DNA from 3 places in the Dryocola baronae genome. Region 3 is predicted to be linked to each of the others. Evidence: predicted binding sites of a transcription regulator. Region 3 holds the regulator's gene; each other region holds the start of a gene.
What was found. The regulator Fur, encoded in region 3, represses iron uptake genes when iron is present. The targets are predictions, from matches to a motif close to ATAATAATGAGAACNACTATCAA.

Region 1 (5,527 bases), 310 kb from region 3:
GCCGTGGCACAGGCTGGCATCCAGCGAGTCGTTCGGGAAACGCGTCATTTTTTGCAGCTTTTTCGGCATGTGGGCGTTCAGGCCAAAGCGTTCGTCGAACAGCGTCGCGCCTGCGGACAGGGTGATAGTCAGGTTATCGGGGAAAATTTCCGCGCCGAGAATGCCGGAGTCCATCGGCGGCATACGCGGATTCGGCGTTTGGGGCGCCGCCCCCCCGGTGGTCAGGAAGTCAAAGCGGGAGGATAGCAGACGGAACAGGCGTTCAAGGTCGGCTTTATCTGCCGCCAGCACGTCGAAGGCCACCAGCATCATTGATGCCTGCTGCGGTGTCAGAATGCCTGCCTGATGCAACCCGTAGAACGGCTGCTTTTCCATGCGTGCGTCGGGGGGCAGCGTGCCGGGCGAGGTTTCGGTTTTAGCCGCGTGGGCCACCGGGCAGCCACCGGCAACGGCAAAAGCGCCCCCCAGGGCGCCCAGCGTTTTCAGCAGTTTGCGACGCGCGGGCTGATGCGCGTCACGTTTCGTTTTCTCTTGCATCTAACTTAGTCCAGGCCCAACACGCCGCGCAGCTGAGACAGATCTTCAGCAAGCGCCGTGACCGGCCCTTTCAGCGCGTTGCGGTCGGCATCGGTCAGCTTATCGTAGGTTTCAAAGCCGTCTTTGGTTTTGTACTTGGCGAGAATAGCGTCGACTTTCTTGAAGTTGGCATCGACCTTCGCCAGCAGCGGCGCGTTCTCTTTGCTCAAAAGCGGGCGGAGCAGGTTAACGATTTTCTGCGCGCCGTCGACGTTGGCCTGGAAGTCCCACAGGTCGGTGTGGCTGTAGCGGTCTTCTTCACCGCTGATTTTGCTGGCGGCCACTTCTTCAATCAGGCCCGCGGCCCCGCCCACAACCTTGCTCGGCGGGAAGGCAAGCTCGGAGATGCGCGTTTGCAGATCCAGCACGTCGGCGTTCAGCTGCTCGGCGTATTTTTCCATGCCCTTCGTGGAGTTGTCGCCAAACAGCGCTTTTTCCAGGCGGTGGAAGCCGGTGAATTTAGGATCGTTCGCCTTCTGCTCATAGTCGTCTTCACGGGCATCGATGCTGCCGTCCAGGTCAGAGAACAGCTCGGCGATAGGTTCGATACGCTCGTAGTGCTGGCGCGTCGGCGCGTACAGGGCTTTCGCCTTTTCGATATCCCCGGCCTTCACCGCGTCGGTAAAGGCTTTAGTGCCTTTGACCAGCTCGGCCACTTCTGCGGTCACGTAGGCTTTGTATTCGGTAATAGGGCCGCTCAGCGCCATCAGATCGTTTTTCGGTGCCGCCTGGTCGCCCGCCGCTTTAACTATCAGCTTGCCTTTCGGGTTGCTCAGCAGGCCGCAGGTCATGTCGTACTCGCCCGCCTGCAGGTTGGCGGTCATTTTTTGCGAGAAGCCTGGCGCGATGTTTTCACGCTCTTCCACCACCATCACCCCTTTCAGGATCTCCCACTCCAGCGCTTTCTGGCTGTTGTTCTGAATAAGGAACTGGGTTTTTCCGGCGTTCACGGTGATATTCATCGGCTCACACTGTTTATCGGTGACCGTAACTTTAACCTGCGGAATATCGGCGGCCTGCGCGGCAGAAGCGGCGGAAATAAGGGCAAACAAAGCGAGTTGCAAAGCTTTAACACGGAAGTGTGGAGTCATGGCCAATCCCTTACAAAGATTAGTATGTTGTAACTAAGTGGCGGAGGCCCGCCACAATAATGTTATCGAGCGCTATTCGTCGCCTGATTGTTCAGGCGCGGCGGCATGGCAAACAGCACCAGCGCCGGAATCAGATAGATAAAGTACATCGCCACTTCGCTGACGGTTGGCGCTTCCTGATAGCCAAAGATCCCCTCCAGCAGCGTCCCGGTCAGGGAGTGCGTAGAAAGCACGTTGCTGAGATCGAACGCGATGTCCTGGAAATGGTTCCACAGCCCGGCCTCGTGGAAGGCGCGAATCGCCCCCGCGGCAAGGCCTGCCGCAACCAGCAGGATAAACAGGCTGGTCCATTTGAAAAACGCACCAAGATTCAGGCGAATGCCGCCCCAGTAGATCATAAAGCCAAGCACGACCGCCGTTGCCAGGCCCAGCATCGCGCCCAGCGGCGGCATGATGCCCACGTCCTGCTGAAAGGCCGCAAGCAGGAAGAACACCGACTCAAGCCCTTCTCGCGCCACCGCGAAAAACACCATCAGGATGAGCGCCCAGCCGTGGCTGCCTTTGCTATGCAGGGCGTTATCCACCGCCTGTTCAAGCTGAACCTTGACGTTGCGCGACACCTTGCGCATCCAGAACACCATCCAGGTGAGAATAACCACGGCGACTACCGCCACGATGCCTTCGAACAGCTCCTGCTCTTTTTGCGGGAACTCGCCGGTCGTTTCGTTGATGAAGATCCCTAGTGCCAGGCAGAGGGCGGCGGCGGCCACCACGCCAATCCACATTACGCCAATCCATTGACCGCGCTGGGTGCGCTTTAGGTAGCTGGCGATGAGGCTTACGATCAGCGCCGCCTCCAGCCCTTCGCGTAACATGATGAGAAACGGAACAAACATTCCTGACACCTCAATTGTGAAATCTGGTCAAATGACGTAAAGAAAAGTAAAAAAGAACGATAGTGATTATCATTACCGTGAATGGAAATACAAGAAGATTGTGATGGGAATTATATCGAGATGTAAAAAAAGCTGGCATTGCCAGCTTGAGAACGATGGGGTCGGCATTTTCCGGTGGATGGCGCTATCGCTTATCCACCCTACGAGCCATACGATGCCGCATTTTCGTAGGTCGGGTAAGGCGTAAGCCGCCACCCGACGTTCGCCTCCCCGACCTATGCGTTAAGCTACTCCGCCTGCAGCTTGCTCGGAGGAGCCGAACGGTAGAACTCATCCGCTTCGGCAAAGCGTTTCTGCATGCTGGTAGACGGTGCCTTGCCAAGCAGGCTCACTACCACGATCCCGATGCTGGCAAACACGAAGCCAGGAATGATTTCGTAGAGGCCCAGCCACGCGAACTGCTTCCAGACGATGACCGTCACCGCGCCGATCACCATGCCCGCCAGCGCGCCGTTGCGCGTCATGCGTGACCACATAACCGAGAATAGCACAACCGGGCCAAACGCCGCGCCGAAGCCCGCCCACGCGTAGCTCACAAGTCCCAGCACGCGGTTTTCAGGATTCGCGGCAAGCGCTATCGCAATCAGCGCAACCACCAGCACCATCGCGCGCCCTACCCACACCAGCTCTTTTTGGCCCGCGTTTTTGCGGAAGAAGGCTTTGTACAGATCTTCAGTAATCGCGCTTGAACACACCAGCAGCTGGCAGCTCAGCGTCGACATTACCGCCGCCAGAATCGCCGACAGCAGCACGCCCGCAATCCACGGGTTAAACAGCAGCTGTGCAAGCTCGATGAAGACGCGCTCGCCGTTCTGGGTCACCGCGCCCGCCTGGGACGGGTTATCGCTAAAGTAGGCGATGCCGAAGAAGCCCACGGCGCAGGCACCGGCCAGGCAGAGAATCATCCACGTCATGCTGATACGGCGAGCGTTGACGATGGTGTGGTGGGAATCTGCCGCCATAAAGCGCGCCAGAATGTGCGGCTGCCCGAAGTAGCCTAGCCCCCAGCCCATCAGCGAAACGATGGCCACAAAGTTCAAGCCCTTCAGCATATCGACGTTCTCGATGCTTTTTTGCTTGATGACCACCAGCGAATCGTCGAAGCCGCCGACCGCCATAATCACCATCACCGGCGTAAGAATCAGCGCGAAAATCATCAGGCTGGCCTGCACGGTGTCGGTCCAGCTTACCGCCAGGAATCCACCGACAAAGGTATAAATGATGGTTGCTGCGGCACCGGCCCACAGGGCGGTTTCGTAGCTCATACCGAAGGTGCTTTCGAAAAGACGCGCCCCGGCGACAATGCCCGACGCACAATAAATAGTGAAGAACAGCAGAATAACCACCGCAGAGATAATGCGCAGCAGGCGGCTTTTATCTTCGAAGCGCCCGGTGAAATAATCCGGCAGCGTCAGGGCGTTATTGTTAACTTCGGTATGCACGCGCAAACGGCCCGCCACCAGCTTCCAGTTAATATAGGCGCCGACGGTTAAACCAATCGCAATCCAGCTTTCAGAAATACCGGAAATAAATATCGCGCCGGGCAAGCCCATTAATAGCCAGCCGCTCATATCGGATGCACCGGCGGATAACGCGGTGACCAGGCTGCCGAGGCTGCGGCCGCCAAGAATATAATCATCGAAGTTTTTGGTTGAGCGCCAGGCGATAAACCCTATCAATATCATGCCAAAGATATAAACAAGGAAAGTCACCAGCATCGGTGTACTCATGGTCATGCATATTCTCCATTATGTTGCCGGTTGCACCCGGCATTGCCGCACCGGAACGTGGCGCGGCTAGTTATTGGCTTTTATTTCGCGCCTGAACCCTGCCCGAAACTATTTTCAATCACAAGTGTTTTAACACGGCATTCACAAGAAATTCACCACACAAAAAATAGCTTTTCTACGTAGGTTGCACTTGCTCACGCTTTTAGCGGTTGCACCTTAAAAAAGTGTTAACTATGACCGCTTATTGGCCCTGTCCGCCAATAATCAGGCAGATCGTTTTCTTATTTAAGTTTTAACAATTCACTCTTTTCCCGGCCTGTTAACTGGCTCACATTTAACAAGGTTGCACAAAGTTGCAACATGATAGATATTGCCGCATAACTTTTATTAACCCACTATTTATTCCCTAAATCCTTCGAGCTGCAGGTAGACGGCAAAGGAATGAATCCCCAGGAGCTTACTTAAGTAAGTGACCGGGGTGAGTTCCTGTAGCCAACATCCTGCGGCTCGAAGGATGACGGGACAAGGAGTTACCGGCATGGGCACTACTACCATGGGTGTTAAGCTCGACGAAGCGACGCGCGAACGTATAAAGCACGCGGCCACGCGCATTGACCGCACCCCGCACTGGCTTATCAAACAGGCAATCTTCAGCTACCTTGAACGCCTGGAAAATAATGACGAGCTGCCGGAGCTGCCCGCCCTGCTGCTGGGCGCGGCTAACGAAAGCGAGGAAGCGGCCCCGGTGGCCGACGAAGCGCACCAGCCTTTCCTCGACTTTGCCGAGCAGATTCTGCCGCAGTCCGTCAGCCGCGCGGCGATTACCGCCGCCTGGCGTCGCCCGGAAACCGACGCCGTGCCGATGATTCTGGAACAGGCCCGCCTGCCTGCGCCTATCGCCGAACAAACCCACAAACTGGCCTACCAGCTTGCCGAAAAACTGCGCAACCAGAAGAGCGCCTCCGGCCGGGCGGGCATGGTACAAGGTTTGCTGCAGGAATTCTCGCTTTCCTCGCAGGAAGGCGTGGCGCTGATGTGCCTGGCAGAAGCTTTATTGCGCATTCCGGACAAAGCCACGCGCGACGCGCTGATCCGCGACAAAATCAGCAACGGCAACTGGCACTCGCACATTGGCCGCAGCCCGTCGCTGTTCGTCAACGCCGCCACCTGGGGT
Region 2 (5,527 bases), 810 kb from region 3:
GCAGTGAACAGGATGGTGCCTGGCTTGAGTGGTAGCCATTTTGCGGTGCACTGTATATAATTACAGTTATCGTAAAATGAAAGGAATCAACATGCAGACTTTTGCTTCCCAACATGCCCGCTGCCGGGTTCGTTACCATGATTTACCCGGCGGCGGGGTGCCTTTGCTGTTTATTCACGGCCTCGGCTGCGCCGCGTCCTATGAGTACCCGCGCGTTTTCGCTGACCCGGCGTTCGGCAACCGCCGCAGCGTGCTGGTTGACCTGCCGGGCAGCGGCTATAGCGAAAAGCCGAAAGATTACGCCTATGGCACGTCCGATCAGGCGGCGGTCATCGCCGAGCTGGTCGAACATCTTGGCCTGCACCGTTTTTACCTTTATGGCCACAGCATGGGCGGCAGCATCGCCATTGAAGTTGCGGCGTTGATGCCCGCTAAAATCGCCGGGCTTATCGTGTCGGAGCCGAATTTCCGCGCGGGCGGCGGGGCGTTCAGCAGCGGCATTGCCGCGCAAACGGAAGACGAGTTTGTTCGCCGTGGCTATGGCGAAATGCTTGCCGCTGAACAATCGCCGTGGGCCGGCTGCCTGCTCAATACCGCGCCCCATGCCATGTGGCGCGAGGCGGTAAGCCTGGTGAAGGGCGTTGAGCCAACGTGGTTTGAAATTTTCACGACGCTTCAGCTACAGAAGTCGCTCATCTTTGGCGAGAAATCCCTGCCGGACGCCGACTTTAGCGCTATTCAGGCGCTTGGGATATCGACAACCGTTATCCCAAACGCCGGGCATTCGATGTCATGGGAAAATCCGGCCGGGCTTGCCCGCGCGCTGTCGGGCTTCTGTTGCAATCTGTAGATTTAGGGCGGTTAGGGCGGTTAGGGCGGGTAAAGGCTACCCGCCCGTTTTATCAGAAGGACATGGTCACGCCTGCATAGTAGGCGCGGCCCGGTTCGTTGTAGGTTGAAGCCCCTTCGTTTTCGCGATAAATCTGCTTATCGAACAGGTTGCTTACCCCGGTGTTGGCGCGCAGGTTTTTGGTGAGCTGATAGTTCACGCCCACGCCAACGATGGAATACGCGCCGACTTCTTTCGTGGACAGCGAGGCGACCTCGTTGCGGATTTCCGCATATTCACGCGGCTTCTGGCGGCCATACATCGTCCAGGTGGTGTTGGCGGAAAGCTTGTCCGTAACCTGCCAGTCGAGCATGGTGTTCACCGTATACTCCGGGATCACCGACAGCGGGTTGCCGGTTTTTTTGCTTTCGGATTTGATCATATAGGTGCCGTTGGTGCGCCAGCTCAGCCTGTCCTCAATCAGCGGCACCGTCAGGTTCGCTTCCAGACCTTCCACGACCGCCTTGCCGCCGTTTTCCCAGCGCAGGATATTGTAGTTGTTGGTGGTTTTGCCGATGACGTCGGTGCCGGAAACGATTTTGTTTTTGTAATCGTTTCTGAACCAGGTGACGCCCGCCGCGTAGCCTTCCCACGCAAACTCCAGGCCGACCTCTTTATTGATGCTGATTTCCGGATCCAGATCGTCGTTGCCCAGCAGATAGCAGCTGCCGCTTTCAACGGTATTCGGGCAGCCGTTGCCGCGCGTGGCGAGCAGGTAGCCTTCGCTGGACTGGTAGAGGTTTGGCGCTTTGAAGGCGCGTGCGATACCGGCCTTCAGCTTGAAGAGGTCGCCCAGCCCCTGGGAAACGTTGAGGCTCGGGCTCCAGTTGCCGCCGAACTGGTTGTGGTAGTCAAAGCGCAGGCCGGGAATGATATAGGTGCTTTCGGTCGCTTCGATATTGTCTTCAAAATAGACCGCGCTGGTGTTGGCGCTGTTTTTGGTGCTGCGTTTTGACGGATCGCCCGACACGCCGTTGATGTCATCATCGGCGGCGGTGGTAGCCGTCATCGACGCCGGGTCGTTCAGCTCCTGGCGCTCCCATTCCGCGCCAAGCGTAATGGTCTGGTCGAACAGCAGGTACAGCGGAACGTTCACCTCGGCGGTGGAGCGGTAGTCTTCAAGACGGCTGGTTTCGAAGGTGTCGCTGTTGATCATCCCTTCCACGCGGCCCGTCGAGCCTTCATTCAGGCGGGTGTTGTTGGTTTTCTCGTAGTAGACGCCGACCTTGGACTGGCCCCAGTCCCACACGCCGTTGTGCGTGATGCCGTAGTTCTGGCGATACAGGCGGTTGGTTTCCTGGCCGTAAAGCTGCTCGACGACGCCGTTCGGGCTGATGTTGCCGTTGCTGTACTGCGTGTCGCCAGCGTAGATATTGCCCTGGCGGCTGTAGCCGTATTCAAAATCGAAGATCTGCGTCGGCGTGAGCTTCCAGGAAAGCAGGGCGTTGATGTCCTTGTTGCGAACCCCTTCACGACCGGCGGCGTAGGAGCCGTTTTGCTGGGTGTTGATGTCGTAATCGTCGGCGTCGGTTTTATTGATGTTGCCGTACAGGCGCATGGTCAGCGCGTCGCCCGCCAGCGGGCCGCTGAGGTTGAAGTTTGCGCGCCTGGTCGCACCTTCTTTATCGTTTTCCGGCTGGTTGGTATAGAGCGAGAGGGAGCCGTGCCAGTCGTTGGTCGGGCGCTTGGTGATAATGTTCACCACGCCGCCTGCGGCACCGGAGCCGTAGCGCGCCGCCGCCGGGCCGCGCAGCACTTCAATGCGCTCGACCATTTCCGGCGGTACCCAGTTGGTGTCGCCGCGAGTATCCCTTTCGCCGCGCCAGCTGTAGCGCACGGAGTTGCGGGAGGTGACCGGCACGCCGTCGACCAGAATCAGGGTGTTTTCCGGCCCCATGCCGCGAATATCTATCTGACGGTTGTTGCCGCGGCTGCCGCTTGCGCTGTTGCCGGTGAGGTTAACGCCGGGCATTTTACGAATGATGTCGGAGAGGTCGTTGACCGGCGGATCTTTTTGAATGTCTTCGGCGGTGATAATCGACACCCCCGGCTGTTGCTTAAGCTCCTGTTCCGCCGTCGCCTGCACGACCATCGTGTCGCCTTCCGCCAGAAGAGGTTCTTCCGCCGCCCAAGCCCCGCCGCTGCAAAGACCGGCCATTAATATCGCCAGCCGTGTTTTGCTGTAATTATTTTTTACATTCATACCTGGAATTTCCATATTGTGAAACAAATTAGCGCAGGGCTGGATAGTAATGATAATTGTTATCATTACAACCTCATGCGGTAATCTTCATAATTTCCCCACATTTCGCCCACAATCTTTACGCTGAAAATTATTTTCTCCCTATTCATCAAATACTTCGATACAAGGCATTTTGCTAATGATAATTATTTACTTTTGCGGCGAGATAATGATAATCATTACCAGCATAAATAATTGGCCTCTCTCCCGACCCGAGCGCGGAAGTTTACAAAGCGGTACGACGATACGAATCGTTTGGGGAAGGAACTTTTGAACCTGCAATTGCATTAAGGAGATGTATGTTTTCTTCAACGGAATTTGCCATTCGGACAAAGCGTCGCACTTTGCCGATCCTCGCGCTTTCAACCTTCCTGTTTTCGACCTCGCTGTTTGCCGAAACGAATTTCACCGTAGACCGCAAGCCGGTTGGGAAAGGTGCCTATGAGCTGGCGGTAACCGGCGAGCCGTCGGCGCTGTATGTCTCCACTTCCCAGAGCCGCAAGCTTGATAAGGGCGGAGTGGTTTACCGTCTTGACCCGGCTACGCTTGAAATCACCCAGGCGATTCACAACAACCTTAAGCCGTTCGGCATGGCCGTTAACCACGCCACCGGCACGCTGTTTATCGGTAACACGACCAGCAGCGCGGTGACCGCCATTGACGCGAAAACGGGGGACGTGAAGAAAACGCTGGTGCTGGACGAGCGCAAGCGCACGAAAGAAGTGCGCCCGTTTGCGCCGCGCGAGCTGGTGGTTAATGAAGCGACCAACACCGTTTATGTCGGCGGGCTTGGGGCGTCGAGCGTGCTGTGGGTGGTCGACGGCGAAAACCTGACGCTGCGCAACACCATCGAAGGCCTGGGTAAATCAGCGACCGGGCTTGCTATCGACCCGAAAGCGTCACGTATCTATATGACCAACGCCGACAACGAGCTGATCGCTATCGACACCACAACCAACAAAGTGGTGTCCCGCAGCAAGCTTCAGGAAGGCGAGCACTTCTACCTGAACCTGAGCCTGGATACCGCTAACCACCGCGCGTTTATCACCGATTCCAAAGCGGCGCAGCTGCTGGTTGTTGATACCCAGAACGGCAAGGTTCTGAAGGAAATCGCGCTGCCGGTATCGCTGGCCGTGCTGTATAACCCGCAGCGTAACGAGGTTTACGTCACGCACCGTGAATCCGGTAAAGTTAGCGTTATCGATGCGAAAACCTACAAGGTGCTCGACACCATCGATACCCCAACGCATCCGAACAGCCTCGCGCTGTCCGCCGACGGCCAGACGCTGTTTGTTAGCGTGAAGCAGCCAGGCTCCCGCGACAAAGAGCCAACCAGCCCGGACGACGTGGTGCGCATCAGCTTTAAATAATCGTTATGCGATCTTCCCTGCGCCTGTGGGGAAGATCTTTCGTTTTGAAAACCTTAACGCTTTCCCAGCGCAGCGCTTGCGTAAATCCGCTGCCTATCTACACTTCTCATTAGCAAGGACGTTGTTCGTCTACTCGCCACGGGCTAATGTGCAAAAATTCATTCGTAGAATCGCCGGGCTATTTGCCAATAAGATGTTCTTTCGCTACCTCTGTACCGGGGGGCTAAATACCTGCATCCACTGGGGCGTTTTTCTCGTTCTGGACCTGGGCTTTCATATGGGGCAGGCGAGCGCGAATATTTGCGCATTTATTGTCGCGGTAACCTTCAGCTATTTCGCCAACGCCCGCTGGACTTTCAGCACGACGCCCTCCCTGCGGACATATTTCGTGTATACGCCTTTCATGGCGGTAATGGCCGGGTTAATTGGCATGGCGGGGCAGGTATTTCGCTTTCATCCTCTCCTCACGCTCTGTCTATTTTCGGCCATCAGCCTCGTATGCGGTTATCTATACGCGAGATTTATTGCGTTCGGAGATAGGCCATTATGATGATATCCATCGTTGTGCCGGTATTTAACGAAGAGGCCAGCATTCCGCTTTTTTATCAGAGCGTGCGCGACATTCGTCTTGCCAACGAAGAATATATTATCGAGATCGTTTTCGTTAATGACGGCAGCTCGGATAACACGCGCGCGGTAATTACCGCTCTGCAGGCGAATGACCGGCATATCGTTCTTATTAACCTCAGCCGGAATTTTGGCAAAGAGGCCGCCTTATTTGCCGGGTTGAAACACGCGGCGGGCGAGGCGATTATCCCGATGGATGTCGATCTCCAGGATCCGGTCAGCCTGCTGCCCACGCTTGTGGCCGAGTGGCAAAAAGGGGCCGACGTGGTGCTTGCCCGGCGTAAAAAACGTGAAGGCGACGGGCTGATTAAACGCCTATGCGCCAGGGGCTATTACTACGTTCATAACTCGCTGAGCAAAGAAAAAATCGTCCCGGAGGTGGGCGACTTTCGCCTGCTT
Region 3 (5,527 bases):
TAATGCCGCATTGTTGCGTTGGTAATAATCCTCCGCTATTGACCACTAAGTTGAAAGGTTCTCATTACCCAGCGTGAGAGCGCTTTCATTTGCGTGATTATGCTCAATATTTTTAATTTAATGGCATAAAACGCTGCTAAAGCAAATTGTTACAAATACTCATAGATTATGTGCACTTCGTCATAATATGGGAATTCTCTCTGATAAAGTCGTTGATAATTCGCGTCGCGAAAAATAGTCTTAAGCACAGCAGTGATGCGGGAAATATTCATGACCGCTATTGGCCGTAAGGCATTTTAATTTTTTTCGCCGTCAGGTGCTTTAACACCGGGTGATTATTTATACGTCAAAGAGGATTTCAATATGCGTACGTTTAGTGGCAAACGTAGTGCGCTGGCGCTTGCAATTGCAGGTGTCACAGCTCTGTCAGGCATTGTTGTTGTTCCACAGGCAGTGGGTGCGGGCTTCATTGATGATTCAACGCTTACCGGCGGTATTTATTACTGGCAGCGTGAGCGCGATCGTAAAGATGTAAACACTAACAAATACGAAACCAACCTTTCCCACTCAACCTGGAACGCCAACTTAGACTTCCAGTCTGGCTATGCGGCCGACATGTTCGGTTTAGATATTGCGGCATTTACCGCGATTGAAATGGCGGAGAACGGCGACAGCGGTCACCCGAACGAAATTGCATTCTCTTCAAAAAACAAAGCCTATGACGAAGATTATTCCGGGGATAAGAGTGGAATTAGTCTTTATAAAGCCGCAGCAAAATTTAAATACGGTCCAGTTTGGGCTCGCGCAGGCTACATTCAGCCGACCGGCCAGACTTTATTAGCTCCGCACTGGAGCTTTATGCCGGGTACCTATCAAGGGGCTGAAGCTGGGGCTAACTTCGATTATGGTGACGCGGGCGCATTAAGTTTCTCCTATATGTGGACTAACGAATATAAATCCCCATGGCACCTCGAAATGGATAAGTTCTATCAGAACGATAAGAACACCAAGGTTGATTACCTGCATTCCGTTGGCGCGAAGTACGACTTTAAAAATGACCTGGTGCTGGAAGCCGCATTCGGTCAGGCGCAGGGCTACATTGACCAGTACTTCACTAAAGCAAGCTACAAGTTTGATATCGCTGGCAGCCCTCTGACCACCAGCTATCAGTTCTACGGTACGCGGGACAAAGTCTCCAACGGCGGCGTGAACGATATTTACGACGGCACCGCGTGGCTGCAGGCGCTGACCCTTGGCTACAAAATCGGCCAGGTCGATCTGCGCTTAGAAGGAACTATGGTTAAGGCGGACGGCCAGCAGGGCTACTTCCTGCAGCGTATGACCCCAACCTACGCCTCCTCCAACGGTCGTCTTGACGTGTGGTGGGATAACCGCTCCGACTTCAACGCCAACGGCGAAAAAGCGGTATTCGCAGGCGCAATGTATGACCTTAGCAACTGGAACCTGGCTGGCTGGGCGGTAGGCGCATCTTACGTTTATGCCTGGGATGCGAAACCAAGCTCTACCCCAACGACCGATGGCTACTACGATGCAGACCGTCGCCTGAAAGAGTCCTCTTACAGTCTTGACGCCCTGTACACCGTGCAGGACGGCCGCGCGAAAGGTACGCTGTTCAAACTGCACTTTACTCAGTACGACAACCATTCCGATATCCCAAGCTGGGGCGGCGGTTACGGCAACATCTTCCAGGATGAGCGCGACGTCAAGTTCATCGTTATCGCACCGTTCACCATCTTCTGATTTGACGCCGGGCGCTACGTTGCCCGGTCTTCTTAAGGATATCGAGCATGAAAAAAGTAATATTGATGGCCGCGATGGCTTTAGGCTTAACGGCATGCGCGCAGCCACAAACGGCACCGGAAGACTCCCAGCTTAAGCAGGATTACAGCGCCTGCATCAACAGTGCTGAAGGAAACCCGGACAAAGTTAAGGGCTGCCAGAATATGCTCAACGAGCTGGCGAAAGACAAGAAGCATCAGGAATTTGCACAGAAAGAGACGGTGCGCACGCTGGACTACCAAAACTGCATCCAGGCAACCCAAACGGGCAACGACCAGGCCGTGAAAGCCAAGTGCGATAAAATCTGGCAGGAGATCCGCAGTAACAACAAGTAAGGTTACTTGGGGCATAAAAAAACCGGTGAGTTAATCACCGGTTTTTTTGTTTGTCTTCCCCCGAAAGGGAAGGCAGTATGCGGATTACTTTTCGCTGATTTCGTGAGCGTTTTCGTCGGTGCGGCAGTCGCCTTCGGCGCAGTGGCCGTAAAGGTACAGACTGTGGTTGGTCAGACGAATACCATGACGGGAGGCGATTTCACGCTGGCGGGCTTCAATTGAGTCATCGCTGAATTCAATAACCTTGCCGCAGTCCAGGCATATCAGGTGATCGTGATGGTGCTGCTGGGTCAGTTCAAAGACTGACTTGCCACCTTCGAAGTTATGACGGGTAACGATACCTGCGTCATCAAACTGGTTCAGTACGCGGTAAACCGTCGCCAGACCAATCTCTTCACCCATATCAATCAGACGCTTGTATAAGTCTTCCGCACTGACATGATGGTTTACCGGTTCCTGTAACACTTCAAGGATTTTTAATCGTGGAAGCGTGACTTTCAGGCCGGCTTTCTTAAGTGCAGTATTGTTGTCAGTCATGCGGAAATTGTCCTGTTGCTTAACGTTTTGCTCGAACTCATTTGAGCGTTAAGTGAATGCGTCTCATTATATACCCAACTCATGTGGGTATAGTACAGCCACGTCTAAATAGAAACTGCAAGTATGAAGCATAACACAGCTAAAAAATCGTGGCGGAGTCGCCGTTTGCTGGCAGGCTAGCAAAGGTGACCTGTGGGATATTGTACAGGGATAGACAAAAAAGTTACAAAATTGTAGCAATTATTTTCATTGATAATACCTATCAATAAGGCGCAAGTGATTTGCTTGCGCCCTAGTGCATCAGGCGCTAATGATGTCAGCCAGATTCAGCTCTTCAGCAACCTGCTTTGTCCATTTCTCAACACGCTCTGCGGTCAGTTCCGGCTGGCGGTCTTCATCGATAGCAAGGCCTACGAAGTGGTCGTCGTCTGCCAAACCTTTGGACGCTTCGAAGTGGTAGCCCGCAGTAGGCCAGTGGCCGACAATCGCCGCGCCGCGTGGTTCGATGATGTCGCGGATGGTGCCGAGCGCATCACAGAAATATTCTGCGTAATCTTCCTGATCGCCGCAGCCAAACAGCGCAACCAGTTTGCCGTTGAAATCCACTTCTTCAAGCGTAGGGAAGAAGTCATCCCAGTCGCACTGCGCTTCGCCGTAGTACCAGGTCGGGATACCGAGCAGCAGAATGTCGAAGCCTTCCAGGTCTTCTTTGCTGCTCTTCGCAATGTCGCGCACTTCAGCCACGTCTTTACCGAGCTGCTTTTGGATCATTTTTGCGATGTTTTCGGTGTTACCGGTGTCGCTGCCGAAGAAAATGCCTACGATTGCCATGAGTAAAATAACCTCTTGAAACTTAATGGTATGGTGGCTGAATGTTGCCCACAGATAGGGCAATCATAGCAGAACAGCTTACAGTGCGGAAACAGCTATCATAGCGTTGTGCACAGACTGCAACATGACGGCGCAATTCGCGCCCACTTTTCACTTAATGTTAGGGATGGAAGGCAGAAGATCAGCTGAGGTGTTGTTTTAGCTGCGCTAGCAACATCTCTTCAATCAGTTCGCTGCGGCTGATGTTTCTGGCTTCAGCAAGATGATTAAGCGCATCTACCGCTTCGTTGTTGAGTTTTAGCTCTACTCGTTTCAGGCCGCGTACTTTATCGCGTTTGAGCTGGTTGCGCTTATTGATGCGCAGCTGCTCGTCACGCGTAAGCGGATTGGTTTTTGGCCGCCCCGGGCGACGCTCGTCCGCGAACAGATCTAATGTAGTACGGTCCGTTTGTTCTTTTGCCATGATTAGAGTACTGACAGGAAATTCGGATGCTGCGAGCAGAGTGCTCAGGTCGCATTTAAGCGCGCCATCATACATCAGCATGTACGGCGCGCCAACGCGTTAGCCACTTCTTGCGGCCAGTCGGTCTGTTTTTAATCAGTTTGCCGAGGAATCATCAATAAAACGATGAATGGCGCGTAAAACGGCTTCAGGTTTCTCGGCGTGAACCCAGTGTCCTGCGCCCGCGACCACGTGAGCACGGGCCTGTGGAAACTGCTCCAATAGCGCATCCCGGTGCGTTTCATCGACATAAGGTGATGCGCCGCCGCGGATAAACAGCGCAGGGTGATCCCAGGCCGGAATAGTTTGCCAGCCGACGATCTTTTCGTATTGCTGCCACAGTACCGGCACGTTGAATTTCCACTCGCCGTCGGCAAAGGACTTTAGCAGGAACTGGATTACGCCTTCTTCCTTTATATGCTCGCGCATCAAAACGGCGGCCTGCTGGCGCGTTTTGGCACCGGCCTCGCTCACGGCGTTAATCGCGGCAAAAATCTCGTCGTGACGGCGCACCTGATAGTCAACGGGCGCGATGTCGATCATCACCAGTTTGTCGATCCGCTGCGGCGCAATGGCCGTTAACGCCATCGCCACCTTGCCGCCCATCGAATGCCCGATGATTATTGCTTTCTCAAAACCATATTCATCAAGCGTTTCCACCACGTCCTGCGCCATTGCTGAATAATTCATCTCGTCGCTGCGCGGTGACAGGCCGTGATTTCGCAGATCGATTTGCAGCAAAGTGTGATCCTGACCGAGATCGCGGGCGAGTACGCCAAGGTTATCAAGGCTGCCAAACAGGCCGTGAATGAGGACGATAGGGGGTTTGCTAGTCGATTGTTGAGCAGTTTGCAGGCGAGCGTTTAATTTCATGGCAAAGTTCTTTTTTTTGATTCGTACGGTTAGGGTATCATGAACATATTCCTGCCGCAGTGCCGCAAACATTCAGTTTAATCTGGCTTTATAAGGCGACACCTGTTTGGCGCTACCCGCTGTTGGGATTTGCTCCTATAATCCCAACGACTTGAATTCAGAATAAGATATCGCACTGGATGAAGATGAAAACGATTGAAGTTGATGACGAGCTGTATCGCTATATTGCAAGCCACACACAGCACATTGGCGAGAGCGCGTCCGATATTTTACGGCGCATGTTGAAATTTACCGCCGGTCAGACTTCCGCAGCGACTCCCTCTACCGCGACTTCCGCACAGCCTGCGGCGACCCCAGCCCCAGAAGAGAAACCTGTGAATCGGGCTCGCGATCGCGTGCGCGCCGTTCGCGAGTTGCTACTCTCTGATGAGTACGCGGAACAAAAGAAAGCCGTTAACCGTTTCATGATGGTGCTTTCTACGCTCTATCAGCTGGATGCAAAAACCTTTGGCGAAGCCACCGAGTCTTTGCACGGTCGTACCCGCGTTTACTTTGCCGGTAACGAACAAACGCTGCTGGCGAACGGCAATCAGACAAAGCCAAAACACGTTCCGGGTACCCCATACTGGGTGATTACCAATACGAATAC

Region 1: the regulator Fur is predicted to act here: its motif matches at 2,620-2,642, upstream of efeU (iron uptake transporter permease EfeU).
Region 2: the regulator Fur is predicted to act here: its motif matches at 3,136-3,158, upstream of ACSPHG_RS12470 (TonB-dependent siderophore receptor).

Annotation. Positions count from the first base shown of each region.
Region 1 is NZ_JBINNY010000001.1:3,137,902-3,143,428, forward strand. It holds gene efeB (iron uptake transporter deferrochelatase/peroxidase subunit) at 1-537, opposite strand, end outside; gene efeO (iron uptake system protein EfeO) at 543-1,667, opposite strand; gene efeU (iron uptake transporter permease EfeU) at 1,730-2,563, opposite strand; gene putP (sodium/proline symporter PutP) at 2,851-4,359, opposite strand; gene putA (trifunctional transcriptional regulator/proline dehydrogenase/L-glutamate gamma-semialdehyde dehydrogenase) at 4,892-5,527, shown strand, end outside.
Region 2 is NZ_JBINNY010000001.1:2,640,979-2,646,505, reverse strand. It holds gene ACSPHG_RS12480 (Gfo/Idh/MocA family protein) at 1-35, shown strand, start outside; gene ACSPHG_RS12475 (alpha/beta fold hydrolase) at 92-850, shown strand; gene ACSPHG_RS12470 (TonB-dependent siderophore receptor) at 903-3,047, opposite strand; gene yncE (7-bladed beta-propeller protein YncE) at 3,431-4,501, shown strand; gene ACSPHG_RS12460 (GtrA family protein) at 4,650-5,051, shown strand; gene ACSPHG_RS12455 (glycosyltransferase family 2 protein) at 5,048-5,527, shown strand, end outside.
Region 3 is NZ_JBINNY010000001.1:3,447,797-3,453,323, reverse strand. It holds gene chiP (chitoporin ChiP) at 364-1,761, shown strand; gene chiQ (ChiQ/YbfN family lipoprotein) at 1,809-2,135, shown strand; gene fur (ferric iron uptake transcriptional regulator) at 2,220-2,672, opposite strand; gene fldA (flavodoxin FldA) at 2,973-3,503, opposite strand; gene ybfE (LexA regulated protein) at 3,685-3,966, opposite strand; gene ybfF (esterase) at 4,102-4,878, opposite strand; gene seqA (replication initiation negative regulator SeqA) at 5,064-5,527, shown strand, end outside.